DNA from 2 places in the Amycolatopsis sp. NPDC114503 genome. Region 2 is predicted to be linked to the other one. Evidence: riboswitches for the same ligand, from Rfam matches in the RefSeq annotation. Region 2 holds a riboswitch; the other holds the start of a gene.

Region 1 (3,906 bases), on a different contig from region 2:
GGCGACGGCGGCGTCATCAAGCTCGAGCGCGGCCGTCAGCTGAACCTCGTCGTGGACGGCGTGTCGCGGCCCTCCTGGGTCCGGGCGACCACGCTCGGCGAGGCGATGAACCAGCTCGGCATGGGCAGCATGCTCTCCCAGGGCGCGTGGACGTCGATGCCGCAGACCGGCGACCTTCCGCTCGAGGGGTCGACCGTCCAGGTCAAGACCCTCAAGCACATCACGCTTTTCGACGGCACCAACGCGCCCCGCCAGGTGAGCACCAACGCGGTGACCACCAAGGAGCTCGCCTCCGACCTGAAGCTGAACCTCGGCCCGGACGACGCGATCGACGGCGGCCTCGACGTCAGCCTGAAGAACGGCGCCGAGGTCCACGTCAGCCGCATGGGCGTGTCGATGGTCAACCAGGAAGAGACCATCGACCCCGAGGTGCAGAAGGTCGACGACCCGACGCAGCTGCAGGGCCAGCAGAGCGTCGAGGACCCGGGCACGCCGGGCAAGAAGCTGGTGACCTACAAGGTCACGAAGAAGAACGGCGAAGAGATCTCGCGCGAGCAGGTCTCGGAGAAGACCCTGGTCGAGGCCAAGGCCAAGATCATCAAGGTCGGCACCAAGAAGCCGCCGGCCCCGGCCATCGGCGACACCGGCGTGTGGGACCGGATCGCGCAGTGCGAGTCGGGCGGCAACTGGTCCATCAACACCGGCAACGGCTACTACGGCGGCCTCCAGTTCGACAAGCAGACCTGGGCGGCTTACGGCGGCACGCAGTACGCCCCGACGGCCGACAAGGCCACCCGTGAGCAGCAGATCGCGACCGCCGAGAAGGTGCGCGACGCTCGCGGCGGCTACAGCGCCTGGGGCTGCGGCTACAAGGCCTGAGCGGCATCGGAATTTCCAGCAGGCGGCCGGGAGCTTCGCGCTCCCGGCCGCCTGTTTTTCGTGCGCCCCGCGGCGCTGGGTAGGCTCGTCCGGTGGTGGAACTGCTGGGGCCTGTCGAAATCCGCGGGCTGGCCGACGAACTCGACGTCCGGCCCACGAAGAAGCTCGGGCAGAACTTCGTGCACGACCCCAACACGGTCCGCCGCATCGTCGAACTCGGCGGCGTGCGGCCGGGGGACGTCGTGCTGGAGGTCGGGCCCGGTCTCGGGTCGCTGACGCTCGGCCTGCTCGCCGCTGGCGCTCAGGTCGTCGCCGTGGAGATCGATCCGGTGCTGGCCGCCCGCCTGCCTCGCACTGTCGCCGAGCGCGCCCCGGAGGCAGCGGAGCGGCTGACCGTCGTCGGAGCCGACGCGCTGCGGGTGCGGGCTGCCGATCTGCCGGCTGAGCCGGTGTCGATCGTGGCGAACCTGCCCTACAACGTCGCGGTGCCGGTGGTGCTGCATCTGCTGGCCGAACTGCCGTCGCTGCGCAGCGGGCTCGTGATGGTCCAGACCGAGGTCGCCGATCGGATGGCGGCCGGGCCGGGCAGCCGGACTTACGGCGTGCCGAGCGTGAAGCTCGCTTGGTACGGACCGGCGCGCAAGGTCGCCGCGGTGCCGCGAGCGGTGTTCTGGCCGGTGCCGAACGTCGATTCCGCACTGGTGTCGTTCACCCGGACCGACCCGGTTTCCGGAGTGGATCGCGCGCGGTTGTTCGCGGTGGTCGACGCGGCGTTTTCGCAGCGGCGCAAGACTTTGCGGGCCGCGCTGGCCGGATGGGCCGGTTCCGCCGAGCGGGCCGGTGAGTTGCTAGTCCAAGCGGGGATCGACCCGAAGACGCGCGGGGAACAGCTCGACGTGCACGCGTTCGCGCGGATTGCGGCTGCCGCAAACTGACCCCCTCCCACGTCGCTCGCTTGTGACGTCCAACTGCGGCGGCGCGGCGGGTATTCCGGATGCGGGCCTTGATTTCGCTGGGTGGCCTGATGACCTTGCGTCGTCGCTGATCGTGGGCATTCCGGGGCAGCCAGCTACTTTCGGTGATCGTGCGATTGCGGCCGAGATGGCCGGTTACCTGTGACGGTCGGCTCGTCAGAGCCTTGGCATTCGGGGGAGTCTGATTGCTCCCTGGGCCGGATTGTTCAGGGACGCCGGTTCGAGGTGCTTCGCTTCACTGACCTATCTCGACTCGGTCGCGGACCTCGCGAATCCGGCGTTGCAGTCCGCGGGCGCCGGTCACTTGACAACGAGAAAACTGTTGTTCCACAAAGATCCTTGATCGTCCACAGTGGAACGAACTGGTTCGCGACCGGCCACTGGGGCGAGGGTTTCCCAGGTCGAAGCACTGTTCGGCGACCGAGGTTCCGGGTTTCCGGGTCTTGGACGCGGTGTTCCGGTATGCGGGCACCACCAGACGTGTGATCTGCACCAACGCGCTTGCGTTCAGCCAATGGGATCGGCTTTACTCGAAAGCGTCCATCCCGAGCGACTGAGAGACCTGGCTCGCCGAAGTCGCAGCAACCACCCTCCGCAGGGCAGGTGCTACCGCCAGGACCGATGGAGGCTGTTTTCGATGAAGAGGGTCACCCGCCCGCTCCTGCTGACCCGCCGGCGCGTAGTCGACGAAGGTCGCCGCTCGGTATGTGCGTGTCAACGCTCCATGGTCATCGCCTGATCTTTTCTCTGTAGTTTCTTGCGCCGTCCACTGTGGACGGTAATTCGATGACGCCTGGCGCGCCCGGAAGCGGCGCTGCGCCTCGTTTTGCCTGGAGCCCTTTCGTGATCACTGTCGAAAACGTGTCCAAGTCCTTTCCCTTCCACGGAAATCGCGTCGCCGCGCTGCGCGACGTGAGCGTTGACGTGCAAGCCGGCTCGCTGTTCGGAATCGTGGGTCCGTCCGGTTCCGGCAAGTCGACCCTCGCCCGTTGCATCGCGCTGCAGGAGCGCCCCGACCGCGGTGTCGTGCGGCTCGACGGCCTCAACACCGCGACGCTCGACGGCAAGCGGCTGCGGGAGATCCGCCGCCAACTCGGTGTCGTCGGGACCAAGCCGGAGCTGCTCGCCGAGCGCACCATCGCGGGCAACATCGCCAGCCCGCTGGAACAGCTCGGCGTCGACGGCCCGCAGCGGCGCAGCCGGGTCGGCTCGCTGCTCGACCTGGTCGGCCTCACCCCGCGCGCCGCGCAGAAGCCGGAAGAGCTCACCGAAGGCCAGCTCCGCCGGGTCGCGGTCGCGAAGGCGCTCGCCGCCGGACCGGCCGTGCTGCTCGCCGACGACCCGACCGCCGGGGTCTCGGCCGAGGACGCCGGCGCGGTGCTGGCCGTGCTCGACCGGGCGCGCGCCGAACTGGGCGTGACGGTCGTCGTCACCACGCCGGACGCCGACGTCGTCCGCCGGGTCTGCGACGACGTCGCGGTCCTCGACAACGGCGCGATCGTCGAACGCGGCACGGTGCTCGACCTGATCTCGACGCCGGACAGCTGGACCGCGCAGGCGGTGCTGCCGTCGATCGAGACCTCGCGCACCCAGGCCGCGAAGTACGACCGCGCGGTCGACGTTGTGCTGATCGGGTTTGCGTCGGTGGGCGCGTTGCTGCCTGAGGCGGCCAGCCGGTTCGACGTGGAACTCGCCACCATTGGTGGTGGCCTCACTCGGATCGGGGACACTCCGATCGCTCGCTTCCGGCTCGGGGTGCGGGGCGAACGAGCTGACGCGGCGCTGTCGTGGATCGCTGATCGGGGGGCGCACGTGAGTCAGGTGGCTCGGGGGCCGCAGGGTGTGGTTGCGGCTTGACAGGGTGTGGTTGCTGCTTGATTGGTGACGGCTGTGTTTGATGGCGCGGCAGAACTGTGTTTGATGGCGCCGGCTCCGCCGTCGCGGGCGGGATCGCCTTAAGTCGGCGTGGGGGGGAGGGGAGTGTCGCAGCCCGGGGGGGGGGTAAACCTCTCCCCCCCAACCCCCCCCGCGCCCCCGCTTTTGTCTCGATGGT
Region 2 (3,906 bases):
ATCCCCCACCGGCCCCCACCGCCCGTCAACCTTGGCGTACTCCCACCGAGCCCCCCGAGCCACGATCTGCCGCAACGCCAGCACCAGCCGATCCACGTGCTCCTCGGTACTCCCCAGCCCCAGGCTCACCCGAACCGCCTGCTGCCCCTCGCCCCCGGCCTCCCGAATCAACCGCCGAGCCGCGACATGCGCACAGAACGCCCCGTCCCGCACCCCGATCCCGTACTCAGCCGACAGCACCGCCGCCAACCACCCCGGCTCGAACCCGTCGACCACAAAACTCACCGTGCCGACCCGATCCACCGGCGCGTCAAAGAACCGCAGCTCAGCAAATCCAGGCAAGCCCTCGAGCCCCTTACGCAACCGCTCCAGCAACGCAGCCTCATGCGCCTCCACGGCCTCCCACCGAGCCGCCAACTGCTCGCAGGCCACCCCGAGCGCATACACCCCAACGGTATTCGGCGACCCAGCCTCGTGCCGCTCCTCACCGCTGTTCCACACCACGGCTTCCTCGGTCACCAGCTTGGTCGCCCCACCACCGGCGAGATACGGCTCAGCCGCCCGCAACCAGTCGCTGCGCCCGACCAACGCCCCAGCCCCAAACGGCGCATACAACTTGTGCCCGGAAACCGCCACGTAGTCGACATCCAACTCCCGCAACGAAATCCGCCGATGCGGCGCGAGCTGAGCCGCGTCCAACGCCACCCGGGCCCCGTGCTTCCGAGCCACCGCAGCAATCTCCGCCACCGGCAACAACTCGCCAGTCACATTCGACGCCCCAGCGACCACCACCAACCGAGGCCCCTGCGGACATTCCGCCAGCGCTTCGTCCACAACGGACACCGCGGCAAGCCGAGTCCGCGGCAACTGCACCCGCCGAACGTTCGGCCCCCGCCACGGCAACAGCGCGGCATGGTGCTCACTGTCGAAAACAACCACAGAAGTCTTACGCGGCAACGCTTTCGCCAGCAGATTGAACGCATCAGTCGTGTTGCGCGTGAAGATCACCGAGTCACCGCTGCGAGCATCCACGAACCGGCGCAGCACACCCCGGGTCCGCTCGTACAACCGAGTAGAAACCTGCGACGCAAACCCAGCACCACGATGCACGCTGGCATACCAGGGAAGAAACTCGTCCACCGCCGACCGCACCGCGTCCAGGCACGGCGCGCTGGCCGCGTGATCGAGATTCGCGTAACCGATGTCGCCGCCCGTCACCAGCGGCACCCGCAGCGCCGCACCGGCAACAGTGGGAACAGCGGCAACAGTTTCCGTGGACCGGTCGAGTGCGAGAGTCATGACGGCGCCTCCTCGGCGTTCCGGGGGACCCCCGGCGAGGGGCCCGCGCTTGCCCGTCGCGCTGCGCGACCGGCCTGGTCCTCACCCGGGGCACCCCACCGCGGTAGGAGGGTTGCCGGCCAGCAAGCCGGGGCTTCGCGCTGGCACTCATGACCTGAAACCGACGATAGCGGAAAACCGGGGAGCGAAACCAGCCCCGTCCCGTGATCTGAGACAGCGGTCACACGGGTGTCCACAAAGGACAGAGGGGTCAGGCCCCGGATTCCCCGTGCCAGCGAGCAAGACGACCGGCCCGGTCGACGGCCCGGATGCGCTGTTCGGTCGCGTCGCGGTCGGCGGCGGTCGTGACCACCAGAAGCTGGTCTTCGACCTGCAACCGGCTGGTTTTCTGCGGGGTGAAGGCAGTGCCGCCGCGGACCACGAGACTGACCGTCGCCCCGGCGGGCAGGCGCAGCTCCGACAGGTACACGCCGTGCAGCTTCGACCCCTTCTGGATGCGCACCTGCAGCAGTTCCGCGCCAAGCTCGTCGAGCGGTGCGGCGTCGACCTCGATCTCCTGCGCCTGCGTCGCCTTCGCCAGCCCGAGGATCCGCGCGAGCGGACTGAGCGTCGCGCCCTGCAGCACGGTGAGCACGATGACGAGCACGAAAACCGCGTCCACGAGCCGTTGCGCGCCGGGCACGCCCTCGGACAGCGGGATCATCGCGAGCACGATCGGCACCGCGCCCCGGAGCCCCGCCCAGGACAGGAACACCTGATCCCGCCACGGCAAACGGAACGGCAGCAACGACAGGACCACCGACAGCGGCCGGGCGAGCAGCAGGACCACGGCGCCCGCGACCAGACCCGGAATCAGCGTTTCGAGCAGCCGGGTCGGCGACGCGAACAGGCCGAGCAACACGAACAGGCCGATCTGCGCGAGCCAGCCGAGCCCTTCGGCGAACGACAGGGTGTCCGACCGGTGCGGCAGCTTGGAGTTCCCGAGTACCAGGCCAGCGACGTAGGTGGCGAGCAGGCCGGACGCGTGCGCGAGTTGTCCCGAGGAGTACGCGAGCACGCACACCGCCACCGTGGCGAGCGGGTACAGACCGGTCGCCGGGAGCGCCGCCCGGCGCAACGCCTGCGCGCCCAGCCAGCCGAACGCGAGGCCGAGCACGAGACCGGTGAGCAGTTCGTAGACCACCAGCAGCGGCAGTGACCAATCGACCGCTTCGCCGGACGCGAGCACGACGACCGCGATGTAGGCAGGCGCGTCGTTGATGCCGGATTCCAGTTCCAGCGCGCCGACGAGCCGTTTCCCGACCCCGGCCGTGCGCAGCACGGAAAACACCGCCGCGGCGTCGGTGGACGCGAGAACCGCGCCCCACAGCAGGGAGAGGCGCCAGTCGAGGCCGAGCAGCCAGTGCAATGCCGCGCCGGTGACCGCGATGCTGATCACCACGGCCACTGTGGACAGCAGGATTCCGGGCCCCAGCGAGGGTTTCACCGCGGACCAGCGCGTGGTGAGCCCGCCTTCGGTGAGGATCAGGACAAGCGCGGCGAGGCCGAGCGACTGGGTGAGCGCCGGATTGTCGAAGCGGATGCCGAACCCGGCTTCCCCGAGCACGACGCCGATCCCGAGATACAGCAGCAGCGACGGGAATCCGAGCCGGATGGACACCCGCACCGCGACGACCGAGACGACCAGAACCAGCGCGCCGACGCCCAGCACCATGGGAAGCTCGTCCATTCGCCCGCCTCCCTCCCGGTCGCCCGCAGGCGTCCAGAATAGTGAGGCAGTGTCCGGTTCCCGACCGCGCACCACCGGTGCGGGGGACCACCCAGGTGTGTTACGACGCCTCGGCGGCACTCACCGTCGCGAGATCGACACCGAGCGCGGCGAACGGCCCCCTCGCGCCCGGCAGAACCCGGACCGCGCGCTGCTGGTCCCGTGTCAGCCATCCCGCCTCGACCGCCCGCTCCAGCACCGCCGCCGGGACCGCGCCGGCGAGGTGCTCGCGCCGCTCTGTCCAATCCAGACAGTCGCGCAGCAGCGGCCGCCGCGGCCGATCCGGCACCGCCACGCCGAGATCGGCCAGCACCTCGCGTCCGGCGTCGGTGAGCGCGAGCCCGTCCGACACGTCGATCAGTCCCCGATCGACCATCCCGTCCCGCAACGCGACCCCGAGCGTCCCGGCCAGATGGTCGTAACAACTGCGCGCGAAGGACAATCGCTGTACCCGCAACGAAGTCCGCAGCCCGGACGGCCGTTTCAGTTCGGCATGCTGCGCCAAATGCTCGATCAACTCCGCAACCCGCGGATTCGCAAGCCGCACGTACGCGTGCCGCCCCTGCTTCACCCGGGCCACGAACCCGGCCTCGGCCAATCGCGTCACGTGCTCGCTGGCCGTCGAAACCGCGATCCGCGCGGCGGCGGCCAGTTCGCCGACCGTCCAGGCGCGGCCGTCGAGCAGCGCGAGGCACATGGTCGCGCGGCTCGGGTCGGCGAGAACAGCGGCGACCTCGGCCAGTGCGACGGTTTCCATGCCTCAACGGTAGAGCGGGGACACTTCGGCCGCGGCCGAACTACAGCGCGTCGAGGAACTTCGCGCCGAGCGAGACGGCCGG

Evidence for each region. A riboswitch is a leader RNA that binds a small molecule or an ion and turns the genes downstream of it on or off. The one in region 2 is predicted to bind S-adenosylmethionine.
Region 1: linked by a shared signal. The riboswitch ahead of ACZ7OI_RS25110 (methionine ABC transporter ATP-binding protein) and the one ahead of ACZ7OI_RS18900 (aminotransferase class V-fold PLP-dependent enzyme) in region 2 are both predicted to bind S-adenosylmethionine.

What each region holds. Positions count from the first base shown of each region.
Region 1 covers NZ_JBVKDT010000005.1:711,613-715,518, reverse strand. Annotated here, with positions in the region: gene ACZ7OI_RS25120 (transglycosylase family protein) at 1-879, shown strand, start outside; gene rsmA (16S rRNA (adenine(1518)-N(6)/adenine(1519)-N(6))-dimethyltransferase RsmA) at 972-1,814, shown strand; SAM riboswitch class I at 2,391-2,481, shown strand; gene ACZ7OI_RS25110 (methionine ABC transporter ATP-binding protein) at 2,697-3,710, shown strand.
Region 2 covers NZ_JBVKDT010000004.1:374,078-377,983, forward strand. Annotated here, with positions in the region: gene ACZ7OI_RS18900 (aminotransferase class V-fold PLP-dependent enzyme) at 1-1,299, opposite strand, end outside; SAM riboswitch class IV at 1,340-1,454, opposite strand; gene ACZ7OI_RS18905 (potassium/proton antiporter) at 1,550-3,028, opposite strand; gene ACZ7OI_RS18910 (ArsR/SmtB family transcription factor) at 3,129-3,824, opposite strand; gene ACZ7OI_RS18915 (penicillin-binding transpeptidase domain-containing protein) at 3,865-3,906, opposite strand, start outside.